DNA from 3 places in the Bacillus sp. C-3-6 genome. Region 2 is predicted to be linked to each of the others. Evidence: riboswitches for the same ligand, from Rfam matches in the RefSeq annotation. Region 2 holds a riboswitch; each other region holds the start of a gene.
The links. Region 2 has a riboswitch for thiamine pyrophosphate ahead of tenA (thiaminase II). Riboswitches for the same ligand answer to the same signal wherever they lie in the genome.

Region 1: another riboswitch for thiamine pyrophosphate. It lies ahead of thiT (energy-coupled thiamine transporter ThiT); the one in region 2 lies ahead of tenA (thiaminase II).
Region 3: another riboswitch for thiamine pyrophosphate. It lies ahead of thiC (phosphomethylpyrimidine synthase ThiC); the one in region 2 lies ahead of tenA (thiaminase II).

Annotation. Positions count from the first base shown of each region.
Region 1 covers NZ_CM137247.1:4,553,890-4,558,832, forward strand. The annotation lists gene ACW0JX_RS23440 (lipoprotein BA_5634 family protein) at 1-241, shown strand, start outside; gene ACW0JX_RS23445 (FeoB-associated Cys-rich membrane protein) at 286-456, opposite strand; gene feoB (ferrous iron transport protein B) at 473-2,461, opposite strand; gene ACW0JX_RS23455 (FeoA family protein) at 2,458-2,685, opposite strand; TPP riboswitch at 2,880-2,981, shown strand; gene thiT (energy-coupled thiamine transporter ThiT) at 3,068-3,739, shown strand; gene ACW0JX_RS23465 (sensor histidine kinase) at 3,947-4,943, opposite strand, start outside.
Region 2 covers NZ_CM137247.1:770,425-775,367, reverse strand. The annotation lists gene ACW0JX_RS03935 (ABC transporter substrate-binding protein) at 1-202, opposite strand, end outside; gene ACW0JX_RS03930 (ABC transporter permease) at 199-951, opposite strand; gene ACW0JX_RS03925 (ABC transporter ATP-binding protein) at 951-1,700, opposite strand; gene tenA (thiaminase II) at 1,669-2,364, opposite strand; TPP riboswitch at 2,450-2,553, opposite strand; TPP riboswitch at 2,614-2,725, opposite strand; gene ACW0JX_RS03915 (SH3 domain-containing protein) at 2,996-4,150, shown strand; gene ACW0JX_RS03910 (hypothetical protein) at 4,156-4,500, shown strand; gene ACW0JX_RS03905 (DUF3965 domain-containing protein) at 4,741-4,943, opposite strand, start outside.
Region 3 covers NZ_CM137247.1:4,938,764-4,943,706, forward strand. The annotation lists gene ACW0JX_RS25480 (arsenic transporter) at 1-189, shown strand, start outside; gene thiC (phosphomethylpyrimidine synthase ThiC) at 445-2,205, opposite strand; TPP riboswitch at 2,320-2,435, opposite strand; partial or broken gene ACW0JX_RS25490 (L-lactate permease) at 2,507-2,578, opposite strand; gene ACW0JX_RS25495 (transposase) at 2,624-2,893, shown strand; gene ACW0JX_RS25500 (hypothetical protein) at 3,370-3,672, opposite strand; gene ACW0JX_RS25505 (IS110 family transposase) at 4,086-4,907, shown strand.

The DNA of each region.
Region 1 (4,943 bases), 1.4 Mb from region 2:
AAAAGAGAAAGTAGAAAATGCTACACTTGATGGAGCGAAATTAAAATATGAAGGCAACACAATTATCGGAAGTGGCCGTGCATATACAGATATGTATGCGATTGTTGATGACGCAACTTACAGCAATGTAAAAGGTGATGAAAAATCTGTAGGTGTATTAAAATTTGATAAAGACCCGAGTAAAGAATTCCCTGGTTACAAAGGCGTAGAAGCTTCTCAACTTGTAAAAATTAAAAAGTAAAAAGTAAAACAAAAAAGCTTTGCGAAATTTCGCAAAGCTTTTTTCTATTTATTATGAGCAATTTGCTCCATATCCGGGCTACAAGTTTGCGACTGACATGACTTATTTAAAGAACATGCCGCGCATTTTCCTTTTTTACTTCTCTTTACAAAATTAACTAACGTATATGCTGCATAACCAAAAATGATAGCTCCAATTATAATATTGACCATCATCACAATACATCTCCTTCTAGAATCCGAGTAGGGATCCAACTTGGTATATAATGAGCGTTAATACATAAGCAACTACGAGTGGATACACGACTGAGAAAATCGTCCATTTCGCTGATCCTGTTTCACGTTTAATAACAGCTACGGTCGCTAAACACGGAACATATAATAAAATAAAGAACATAAATGCATAAGCTGATAATGCTGTATAATGTGCTCCCATTACATTTCCAAGCACATCTTCTTTAACCGCATAAATAATTGCCATTGTAGAAACGACAACTTCTTTCGCTAAAAATCCTGTTAAAAGGGATGCCGCAGCTTGCCACGTTCCAAAGCCGAGCGGTGCAAATAATGGTGCGATAAATCCACCAATCATCGCTAAGTAGCTATCTCCCATATCAACGCCAAATCCTGATGGACCTGCATAATTTAATAACCAAATAACAACCGAACCACCAAAGATGAATGTACCAGCTTTACGAACAAATCCCTTTCCTTTCTCCCACGTGCTCAGCCATAACGTTTTCGCTTGTGGCACACGATAAGGCGGTAGCTCAATTACGAAAATAGATTTTTCTGCTTTCAAAATCGTAAGAGACATAATTTTTGTAACTAATAACGCAAGAACAATACCTGCGACATATAAAGAAAATACAACAGTCGCCTGACTATTAGGGAAGAATACGCCCGCAAATAATGCATATACAGGTAATCGTGCTGAACAAGACATAAACGGTGTTACTAAAATTGTAAGTAAGCGCTCTTTCTCCTGTTCAATCGTTCTCGCTGCCATAATACCCGGAACGTTACATCCAAAACCGATAATCATCGGAATAAAAGCTTTACCGTTTAAGCCAAAGAACTCCATAATTCTATCCATAACAACTGCAATTCGCGCCATATATCCTGAGTCTTCTAATAATGAAATGAAAAAGAATAGTGCAAAGATTTGTGGTACGAATACTAATACAGCACCAACACCGGCAATAATACCTTCTGTAACGAGTGCTTGAATAAAATCAGAAGCTCCAATACTTGTAAGTCCAGCCGTCACCCAATCCGTAAGCTGACCACCAAAAAACTCATCTAACATATCCGATAAAGGTGTACCAATCCACGTAAACGTAACCTGAAAAATAAAAAACATAACTGCTAAAAAGATTGGAAGTCCTAAAATTTTATGTGTAATTAATCTATCAATTTTTTCTGAAAAAGGAATTTTTCCTTCTTTCTCATGCTTCATAACATTTGTTTTTAACTTTTCAATATACGCTTCACGAGTTTTGTAAATGTGCTCTTCTAACGTACAATCAAGTTTTCCTTCTAAGCGAGATCGAATGGCTATGAGTTCCTTATAAATTGGTAATGCTTTCATTTCTTTTTCTACTACTTCGTTATTGCTTAAAAATTGAAGTGCTAACCATCTCGGATGCTCATAATTCGCTGTCTCTAAAAGAGCAATTACTTCTCCAATTCCTTCATCCATTTGTACACCATATGAAATAAGGAATGGCTTTTTCTCCTTTTTGTCATTTTCTTTAAGAGTCGCAAGTAGTTCTTCACAACCTTTTCCACTTCTTGCAACGACAGGAACGACTGTTACACCTAATAGTTCTGATAATCGTTTTACATCAATGACAATTCCTCTTTGCTTCGCCACATCAACCATATTTAAACCAATTGAGACCGGCTTACCAAATTCAAGTAATTGCAACGTTAAATGCATATTTCTCTCAAACTGCGAAGAATCTACAATATTTAACATATGATTAAATTCTTCTGTTAATAGAAAGTTTGTTACAACACCTTCATCACGTGAAACTGGATTTAAATCATACACACCTGGTAAATCAATTAATGTTCCTTGTCTATCTTTTAATTTACCAACCTTTTTTTCTACTGTTACACCGCTCCAGTTTCCTACGTATTCATAAGAACCAGTAAGTGCATTAAATAATGATGTCTTCCCTGTATTCGGATTCCCTAGCAAAGCTACCTTATTCACGCTAATTCCACCTTTATCATTTTCGCGTCACAATGACGAATACTAATTAACTGTCCACGACACTCCAATGTACAAGGACCTTTGAACATCGCTTTCTGTTTCAAGCGAAGTTCGCTTCCTTCCGCAAGACCGAAAGCAGCTAGTCTACGCTTTAATAGCTGATCTAAAGACTGAATACTTTTTACTAACACTTTCTCTCCAATTTTAATATCTACTAAGCTCATAACCTTCCCCCTCAGAAGAGAATGATAATTATTTTCAAAAAAATTATACCACACCCAATTTCTCTTGTACTATACCCTTTTGCTTCATATTTATTAACATTTCGCTACAATTCTATTTCAATTATTGTCATACAGCATTTGTTTGCCATTCTCATCCATTTCGCTTACAATAAACAATAGCAAATAAAGAATCTCGTTATCACTGGGGGAGCCATGCCGCTGAGAGGGAACACTTCGTTCCGACCCTTCGAACCTGTTAGTTAATGCTAACGCAGGGATTGTGCAAACGTCCGAAATACATACCTCATTTTTATTTACGTATTTCGTATCCTCCTATGATATCTATTCTTTTTTGTACAACTTGGATTTAGGGGGAGACAACATGCGTAACACCAATTTACAAGCGATGATCGAATCTGCTATTCTTGCAGCCTTCGCCTTGGTCATCGACATTTTACCACTTTCAATCAAAATATCAGCAACAGGCGGTTCCATTTCATTTGCTATGATTCCTATTTTTATTATCGCATACCGCTGGGGCTTCAAAATGGCTTTCTTAGGAGGCTTAATTTGGGGATTATTACAAATTGTCGTAGGCGATGCCATTATCGTCACACCAATTCAAGTATTAATTGAATACTTTGTTGCTTTCGCATTCATTGGATTTGCTGGTTTATTCTACCGTCCAATTCAAAAGGCGCTTTTAGCGTCAAATGAAACTAGCGAAGAACAATCAAATTTAGGTAGCCGTAAAGACAAACCTTCATCAAAACCAAACCAAGGAAAGAAAGTAATTGGATACATTATCGTCGCTACTTTTATCGGTAGTCTAGCTCGTTACTTCTGTCACTTTATCGCTGGTATCATTTTCTGGGGACAATATGCACCAAAAGGCCAATCGGCTTTCCTATATTCTTTAATATTTAACGGTAGTACAATGATTGGTTCCTATATTCTATGTACCGTTTTACTTATATTTTTATTTATCACTTCACCACGCTTATTCAAAAGCATCAGTGCTTATCAAATGAATACACAAAAAAAGGGCGCTTAATGAGCGCTCTTTTTTCATATCGTAATATTAATTAAAAATACAATAAATGCGCAAAAGAAAATAAATACCATTATACTTAGCCAATTGCTATGCACGGTTCATCGACTCCTTACATAACCTCATATTCTAAACAAATTATACTGATTAAAAATAAAGATTAGGTAAAGATAATATGAAAATAATTTAAAAAAACGTAGATTATATTTTCTACGCTTTTTTCGGTAAATAGAAATAAAATAACACACCATCTTCTGTATTTCCTGCCCCATATTCAGTATCATGTAGTTCTAAAATATTCTTTGAAATGGCAAGCCCAAGCCCCGTCCCACCTTGTGAACGCTGACGAGCTGTATCCACTCGATAAAAACGATCCCAAATTTTATCTAATTGTTCTTCTTCAATGTGAGTACCTTTATTTTCAATGCACACTTTTATACGATCCTTCTCATCTATTGTAGAAATAATAATATCTTCTTTATTTGGTGTATAACGTATGGCATTCGTAATGAAATTCACGATGACTTGTTCAATCCGGCCTTGATTTGCAATCACTTCAAATGAACATATATTTTTATGAACACGAAGCTCTTTTTTCTCTATTTCCACAGATAGATGTTCACATATGTCTTCAATTACTGTATCAATATAAAACGAATCCTTTTTCATTTTATATGTACCAGATTCAAATTTAGCTAACTCAAGCATATCCAAAATTAACGTATCCATTTTGTCTACTTCTCTCTCCATCGCCTGAAAATAATAATCCTTTTTATGCTCAGCTACCCCGTCTTTTAAAATAGAAATACAGCTTTTCATAATACTTAGCGGTGTTTTTAATTCATGTGAAACACCAGAAATGAATTCTTTTCGCGTCTTTTCTAACTTTCTTTCCTTTTCAATATCTTCTTCTAACTGCCCAATATGCGAATGGAGTTTATTTGATAGCACATTAATATTTTTCGATAAATCTCCAATTTCATCTTTTGAAGTAATCGGTATTTTTTCTGTAAAATCTAATTGTGCTATTTTCTTCGTCGTATCATTTATTTTTAATAATGGTTTTGCAATTTGTTTTGAATAATAAAACGAAGCTAAAAAAATAAGAACGACTACAAATGCAATGATATAGATGTAATAATCTTGCACCATTTGTACAGCTTCATCTACGGGCTGTAAAGAAGCCATCGCATAAATATATGTTACT
Region 2 (4,943 bases):
TATTTACCTTTACACCTTCTTCTTTAAAGTATCCTTTTTCAATTGCTGCATAAATAAAGCTATGTACCGCATTTGGATACCAATCTAACATGACTGTTATTTCTTTCTCTTTTTTACTTTTTTCTGATGCTGAATTACTTGAACATCCTGTAATCATTGCAATTAATAATGTAAACACAAAGATGCGCTTTAAAAATTTCATGAATGCTTCCTCCAACTAATGAATTTCTTTTCTAATATGGAAATAAGTACGACGAAGAAAATAGCTAATAATGATAACAATACAATGGGTGCAAATACGCCAGCTCCATCTAACTGCGTCATCATTCTCTTACTGAAATATCCAAGTCCAGCTTGTGCACCGAGCCATTCTCCAATTGCTGCTCCGATAACACTAAGCGGAACTGCAATTTTTAAAGCTGAGAAAAAATAAGGAAGAGCAGACGGCAACTTTAATTTAAGAAAAATATCTCTTTTCGTTGCTCCATATGTAACTAAGAGCTCCTCCCATTCTTTTTTTGTACTACGCAGTCCATCATACGTATTGACCGCAATCGGGAAAAACGTAATTAAAACTGTGACAACAACCTTACTCCAAATTGTGTATCCAAACCATAAAACAAATAGCGGAGCAAGCGCAGTAATCGGAATCGTTTGTGAAGCAACTAATAATGGATAAAATGCTCTTTCCATCCATGTACTCGCATTCATTAACATCGCTAGCCCTACACCTAATACGATAGAAATAACAACACCTATTAAAACGACGTATAACGTTGCAGGTAAATGAACCGTAAATAATATGTCTTTTAGTTTCCATATCTTCATTACAATCGCAGACGGTGACGGTAAAATGTACATCTCATCTACAATTCTTGCTCCTATTTCCCACACAGCTAGTAAAATACTAGAAAGTGTAATAGCAGGAACTAATTCTTTCAATCGGTTCATCACACAAGTACCTGCCTTTGTAACATACTAAGAAGCTCATCTTTCAGCGCTAATACTTCCGGTTTATATAAATCTTTTCGTGTTCTGTTATGATCAAGTGGTACAATCCGCTCAGTCAAAGTCGTTATCGGCTGCTGTTCCACTACTAAAACTCGGTTCGAAAGAAATAACGCTTCTTCAACATCATGAGTAATGAATAAAATTGTTTTTTCCCACTCTTGCCATTGTTCAAACAGCCATTCTTGCAAAGAGGCCTTCGTTAAAGCATCTAACGCGCTAAACGGTTCATCTAATAACAATATCTCCCCGCCCGTTAACAAAGTTCGGATAAAAGATACGCGTTGCCTCATACCACCAGATAAATCTTTCGGATGTTTTGTCTCATATCCTTGTAAACCAAATTTATATAACAGTTCCTTTGCCTTTACTTGTGCTTCTTTCTTCTGTACACCTTGGCACTCTAGCGGCAGAGCAGCATTCTCAATAATTGTTCTCCACGGCAAAAGCATATCTTTTTGCGGCATATATCCTACAGGATGGTGCTTTGTTTCTGTCAGTTCTATCTTTCCAGTACTTACCTTCTCTAGGCCTGTAATAAGGCGAAATAAAGTACTTTTCCCACATCCACTCGGTCCGATAATACTGACAAACTCTTTCTCATGTATAGAAGCATTTAATTCATGGATGATTGGTTTCTCATCGTAATGAAAAGAAACATTATGAAACTGTAGTATGTTCTTGCTCCTCAAATCCCCACATCTCCTTACGATAGGACATATCCCAGAATAAATATTCAAATCGACTGGAATATAAGAAAATCTCCTCTAATCTATCTAGTTCTTTCTCAGACTTTCCAACTGCCATTTCATTTAATAAATCTATTAACCAAATACAAAGATTACCGTATTCTTCCGAACTATATCCTTGAATCCACTCACCAAAAAACTCATGATCTCTTGCTCCAGGAATATCATTTAAACGCTTTCCAATTTCCCAGTAGCTCCACATACATGGAAGAAGCGCTGCTATTAATTCTGCAAGTGTGCCATTTTGAGATACAGACATCATGTAATTTGTATAAGCTAAATTTTTAGCAGATGGCTTTGCAGACTCTATCTCCTCTATAGAAATTCCAAGTCTTTTTGCATATTGTTTATGGATTGTCATTTCGCCATTTAATATTCCATCAATTTGTTCAGCGAACTTTCCCATTACTTGTGGATTCGTTGCTTTTACAACACCAATCGCATATAATTTTGCATAATCTAGCAGATATAAATAATCTTGAATAATATAATACTGAAATTTATCTTTTTCTAACGTGCCATCTCCCATACCCACTACAAACGGATGATTATGACTCATCTCCCAAACCGGTTGCACAGTTTCTAATAATCTATCGCAAAATTTCATTTCTCTATCCCCTTTCAATATATGTATCTAAATAAAAAACCACTTCTATATATAAGAAGTGGTTACAGCAAATAAAATTATACATTTATTCGATGTTCCACTTCCCTTCGCTAGTATTACCTAGATCAGGTGTTATAAGGGTTAAGGATTATTCCTCTCTCAGCAAATCAAGCACCCCTAGTGGTTTCAATATGAAATTTTCAAATAAAAAAGCCCCGTTTCTATACGCAAAGAAACGGGGACTCATTGTTAGTGTCCGAATTGCTTCCCTACGCTAGCATAATCTAGATCAGGTAATAAAAAGGATCAAAGGCTTACGGCCTACTCTCAGCTGGCAACACCAGCTCTCCTAGCAAACTATAAAATTATCACTGTCAGTATAACACCCTAATAAGACATCATCAACTATTTTAATTTTCTTAATTATCAACAAAAAAATTAAAGTTATACAATACATACATTCTATTTTAGAAAATAAAACTCCAATTAATTGTTTAAAAAGGAATCATTATCCTCAAAAAATTTATTTTTATATTGATTTCATATTACATTTATGTGAATACACCCACTATATTATATCTTTATACTATAATAAAATTACAACTATACAACTAGAGGAGGTCTCTATTCCATGAATATGAAAGCTACTGCTTTAACAGCAACTACTGTAGCGATTGCTTCTTTACTTCCTTCTATGGGTGAAACAAATGTACAAAAAGCAAACGCTGAACAATTATCTAATGTTAAAACTGGGTATGTCAAAGTCGATCAAGTAGCATTACATACAGAAGATAACGTAAAGAGCACATCAATTGATACAATTCGCTTTAATACAAAAGTGAACATCCTTGAAACAACTAATGGTTGGTATAAAGTATCTGTTCATAATAAAGTAGGTTATGTACAAAAAGATGCTATTTTACTAAAAAACAAACTTCAATCTAATGATCAATACATCGTCAATGCTAATGCATTAAACGTTCGCTCTGAACCTAATTTAGAATCTTCCATTTTAGATGTATTACCAAATGGCAAGTTTATTACCGTTCAAGAAGATCAAGGCGAATGGTATAAAATATCACATAATGGCCAAACGGGTTACGTACAAAAAGCATTCATCTCTAATGGTTCACAACCCTTAGTAAAAGGAATCACCGTTCAAAATAATACAAAATATACTGTTGCAACACCTAATCTGAATGTACGTAGCAACACTAGTACAAGTAGCGCTCTACTCGGTTCATTACAAAACGGTACACAAGTACAAGTAGTAGAAACTGTAGGAACTTGGTATAAAATTCGTTTTGGCACAGGATACGGATATGTAGCAAAACACTATGTAGTACAAAATCAACCACAGGCTAAAACAGATCAGCCTTCATCTATTCCAGCTGCTTTCAAATTCCCTGCTCAAGGAAGAATTAGCTCAACCTTTGATATACGATGGGAACAAATGCATTATGGTATAGATATTACTGCTCCAGGGAACGTCTCTATCCAAGCTGCTGCTGCAGGTAAAGTTGTGAAATCTTATTATTCAGCTAGCTATGGCAATGTTGTGTTCATTGCGCATCAAATCAATGGGAAATTATATACAACTGTTTATGCTCATATGAAGGATCGCACTGTACAAACTGGTGATCAAGTACAAGCTGGACAATTAGTAGGTCATATGGGCAACACAGGTCATTCATACGGGCAACATCTTCATTTTGAATTACATAATGGAGAATGGAATTTTGAAAAAACAAATGCAGTAAATCCACTGCCATATTTAGTTAGGTAAATTGTATGCCACGCAATATACCTCTTATAATTGAATACGCAGCCTTTTTAGGTTTAATCTGTTGTTTAATCATTTACAATACAAACATTGTATTTTTATCTATTATTATTGCTTTTGTTGCATTAGAAATTATGATGGAATCATTTCAAGTGCAACTAAAACAAAAAATTGCCCATATTTATAACGCTATATTTCTTTTGAGTGCTCTCATAACAAATATAATTAGTAATGGCTTTTATTTATCTACTGTATTTCCAGTATTCTTTATGGCTGTTTTATTATTTGTAGCTAGATATATTAATGTCCCTTATAACCAAAAACAAAAACAAAAACAAGAACAAGAAGCTTAGAAAGAGGAGACACTGTGTACCAATCTTTCAAAGATGCTCCAATAAAATACATATTGCATTTGTATAAGAAAGCCAATACTTTTTTTGGTATACAAGGAAGTTATACTGCACAACTTCTCCTATATGGAATGTTGTTTCTTGTTTTAATCACTTTCTCCTTGTTTTACTAACAAAAAAGGATCTCACATAAACTGGAGATCCTTTTTAATTTATATTAATTTTTCATATCGAAAATATTGTTTATCCACAAGCATATTTTTCATAAATAAAGCTCAGATTATATTTTTTCTCTAAGCTCATTCGTTGTTCGTCATCGCACCAATAGAAAAGAATATCATGAATCGTTGCGTAACGCTTATTTTTAAGAAATAGCCTAAAGAATGATGGTAAACAATCATGTAATTGTATAAATATATAATTGCGTAGTGTTTCTTCTTTATATT
Region 3 (4,943 bases), 1.1 Mb from region 2:
GACATCGGTTCACTATTATTACCAATTGGTACACTAGCTTCCCTCATTTGGATGTATATTCTGAAACAAAACAAAATTAAAGTAAAATGGAAAGACTATTTAAGTGTATCCCTTATCGTTATTCCTCTCACAACAGTCGTCACATTATTCCTCTTATTCTACTGGGTACATCTCTTCTTCGCCTTATAAAGTGAAACTTTAATCAGTGGGGGTTTTGTTCATCCCCCACTGATTATTAGCCTTAACCAATCGGGCTTTTACGGGCAGCCCGACCCCGACCTAACTTCTTTGCTTCCGCTGAATTTTGAGGTGGGGGTCTTACTGCCCACAAATAGCGGGATAAACAACAGAAGCCCCATTTGCTACCGTCTTAGCAAATGGGGCTTCTTCTATAATAAAGTTAGGTACTACAGTGTGATCAATCAAGTAAAGAGGTGTAACGTGTTATTGATATAAATGACTACCAGCTTCTTTAAATTCTTCTGCTTTCTCTTTCATTCCTTTTTCAATTGCTTCTGTCGTTTCTAAATCATTTTCTTTTGCATATTCACGGATATCATGTGAAATTCTCATACTACAAAACTTCGGTCCACACATTGAACAGAAGTGAGCTGTCTTTGCCCCTTCTGCCGGCAACGTTTCATCATGATATTCCATCGCACGTTCAGGATCTAAAGATAAATTAAATTGATCGCGCCAACGGAATTCGAAGCGTGCTTTTGAAAGTGCATCATCACGCTGATGAGCCGTTTTATGTCCTTTCGCAAGATCAGCCGCATGCGCTGCAATTTTGTACGTAATAACACCCGTGCGTACATCATCTTTATTCGGTAAACCTAAATGTTCTTTCGGCGTTACATAACAAAGCATCGCCGTTCCAAACCAACCGATCATCGCAGCTCCAATTGCCGATGTAATATGGTCATAACCTGGTGCAATATCTGTCGTTAGCGGCCCAAGTGTGTAAAACGGCGCGCCCTGACAAATATCAAGCTCTTTCTCCATATTCTCTTTAATTAAGTGCATCGGTACGTGTCCAGGTCCTTCAATCATAACTTGCACATCATGTTTCCAAGCAATTTTGGTTAATTCGCCAAGTGTTTCAAGCTCAGAAAACTGTGCTTCGTCATTTGCATCTGCAATAGACCCTGGACGTAATCCATCTCCAAGAGAGAACGAAACATCGTACTGCTTCATAATTTCACAAATCTCTTCAAAGTGAGTATATAGGAAGTTTTCTTTATGATGGAATAGACACCACTGCGCCATAATCGAACCACCGCGCGAAACGATACCTGTCGTACGCTTTGCCGTGATTGGAATGTAACGAAGCAATACACCAGCGTGAATTGTAAAGTAATCAACGCCTTGCTCCGCCTGCTCAATTAACGTATCACGATATACTTCCCACGTTAAATCTTCTGCAATTCCGTTTACTTTTTCCAGCGCTTGATAAATCGGTACAGTTCCAACTGGTACAGGCGCGTTACGAATAATCCACTCACGCGTCGTATGAATATTTTTACCTGTAGATAAATCCATAATCGTATCTGCACCCCAGCGCGTTGCCCATGTCATCTTCTCTACTTCTTCTGCAATCGAAGAAGATACAGCTGAGTTTCCGATATTCGCGTTTACCTTCACATGGAAATTACGCCCGATGATCATCGGTTCAGCTTCTGGATGATTAATATTCGCTGGTAAAATAGCGCGGCCTTCTGCGATTTCCTTACGAACAAACTCCGGCTCTACCCCTTCACGAATCGCAACATACTCCATCTCAGACGTAATAATGCCATTACGTGCATAGTGCATTTGCGTAACGTTTGCACCTTGCTTTGCTCTAAGTGGCTTGCGATCCATCTGCGGGAAAACAGGTGTATGTTTCGAAGCCACTTTCACACCGTCATCCTCTGGTTTCACTTCACGCCCTTCGTATGCTTCTACATCACCACGCCCCAGAATCCAAGAATGACGCGGCGTTGGAATTCCCTTTTCCAGCTCCACTTTATACGCCGGATCCGTATAAGGACCGCTCGTATCATACACACGGACTGGAGGATTTGGGATGCCGTTCGTTTCGCTTTGTTCAATCTCACGCATCGGCACTTTCATGCCTGCGCGTGGTCCATCCACATATACTTTCTTACTCCCTGGTAAACTCGATTTCAATTCAATTTGCTCAGCTGAAACAGACTGTTTCATAACCTTTGTTGCCTCCCCTGTTCGTGACAAGGACGAGATATGGCCAGCGCATGCCAAAATAAAAAGAGCCAGGTCCATAAAAAAATAAGGACCTGGCTCATAAAAGACATCATTATGTAAAGCCGTTAACTTCCCTACGCTGGTACGAGCCAGATCAGGTCCAAAGGGTTAAGAAGATCACGCGCTTCTCTCTCAGCCTACGCATACGTTAGGCACCCCTAGTTTATCACTGATTTAATTTTCAATACTTTCCCATCATACACGATAATCTGAAAAATGCAAAGGTTATTTCTTTTTCTCTTTATGGAATCATCCACGTTAAATAATATGCTTGAACATACCTCATAATACCAACAATAATTACGAAGAACACCCTATTGTAAAAATAGTTTATGACTTAACATGGGAGTTTAAAAACATCTTCACCACAAAGAGTATTGAGAATTTCGACCATTGTATTGAGAAAATGAAGAATACTAATATACAAGAGTTTAAGAGCTTTACGAATGGATTAGCCGGGGATATTGAAGCTGTCAGAAATGCGGTAACTTATGAGAATAATAATGGTCTTGCCGAAGGGAGCATAAACAAGTTAAAGCTTATTAAAAGAATTATGTATGGTCGATACAAATTCTCCACATTGCGGACAAAGATTCTACTTTTGGAGAGAATGAGACTTTTCAACTAACTCCGGAAAGAACCATTTTTTACTTGCCAAATACATTCATCAGTCCCGTTTGACAAAGAGCCTTTGTCTCTGCTGCATTTCGCTACAACTGCTACCTGCCATACAACCTGCAATAGAGATAGGTAACAATTTACTATACAAGGAACAAAATTGACCTGCTCCTCCATTTAGTGATTTAACTACCTTTATTATTCAGTGCTAAAACTCAAAGAAAAAGATCTTACATTTATTGTAACATTTTTCCTTAATACGTTAATTATTTTTTGTTGTCTTGTTAGTTAAAGGGGTACTTAGTACAAAAAATAACCGTAGATAGTAGCACGAACACTGTTCTTGTTATAATTAATTTTTTTCAGAACGTCTATAATCCTCTTTTAAAAAATATATGTAAATATAATAAAAAACGAATGATTAATAGAAATATTCTACACCACTCGTTTTTTATCGGACTTCTTTTTACTGTACTTTTATTTTCTTTATGAGTTATTAGAAAAATAATTGTCTATATAAGTCTTTATTTTTTCAAAATTCTTTTCCATAAATAAGATTGCTGGTACTTCAATTATTGGAAGATTATTTTCATTATCAAAAGCTGGACACGGTTTGGGAACTACCAAATAGTCAACTGAGTTTTTATCCCTGATATAATTAATTGAAACATCATAATACTTAGAAAAATATTCCTTCAAATCATTCTGATTCCTTAAAAATGGTAGAGAAAATATTGAACCATAATTTATACCAGCGTCGACAATTAATACAAAGCATATTTTTTTCATGATACACCCTCCTCGTATAATAAGTTTTAAGTTAATAACTGTTCCTTGAAAATTAAATAGTTTTTATCTTCAAGAGCTACATCAAAAAAATGATGTATGGGTAAAATTTAGTCTTGGATACTGGGGGATTTCTCCAGATAATGGAAGTGTGGAAATGGATCCATCGGGAATATGCTTACTCCTCCTGTAGTTCGACCACGTTAAAAGACTGTGACCCAGACCAAAATGCACTGCATACGCACAAGCTGTATCGGTTTCCTTCACTTACCTCTCATAGTGGTGGGAGGACAGCTTAGATGAAGGCAATCATTGAATACTCATACGCGAGGTTGTGGCTATGTTTTGGACTCTAGGGAGATTCCACAGTATCCAAGCTCATTCCAAATACTATTCAAAGAAAGGAGGTCCTTTCTTTGAGATTATTCGTAGCTATTGATGTAAGCTCTGAAAAACTTGATGTATGTTTTCTTGACAGTCATGACACTGTTTTGAAAGAAATTTGTCTTTCAAACGATGTGAATGGTGCCAACGCCATTAAGGAGGATGTTCTCCATTTTCACCAGTTGTACAACTATAAAAAAATTGTCATTGGCATGGAATCTACTTCCGTCTATAGTTTCCATCCTTCCATGTTCCTAACGGAAGATAAGGATTTGAGGGCTTTAGACGTGGAAGTGGTCGTACAAAATCCAAAAGCCATCCATCGGTATAAAAAACTCTTCGAAGAAGATAAGACCGATAAAATAGATGCTTTCCGTATTGCCGATTTTTTACGAATCGGACGGTATAATAAGTTTCTTATCAAGGAGGAAAAATACGTTGCCCTTCAACGTTTAACACGATCTAGATATCAACTCGTTCACCAGCAAACAGAATGTAAGCAACACTTTCTGAAGAACCTTTACTACAAATGTAATACGTTATCGAAAGAGTTAAATATCCCTGTTTTTGGTGCGACGATGATGGAAATACTCTCAGATTCCCTTTCGTTGGATGAAATCGCAGAAATGGATCTAGAAGCACTCGCTACTCTTCTTCAGAAAAAGGGGAAAGGACGCTTTAGCGACCCGGAAGATTTAGCGAAAACCATCAAGAAAGCCATACGTGACTCCTACCGACTAGGTAAGGTCGTTCAAGACTCTGTGGACGTTGTATTAGCCACTTATGCACGATTGATTCAAACATTGAAAAAACAAATCAAAGAGATAGAAAAAAGCATTACTGCTTTATTCTAAGCCATTCCAGAAGCGAGATATTTAACAAGTGTTCCA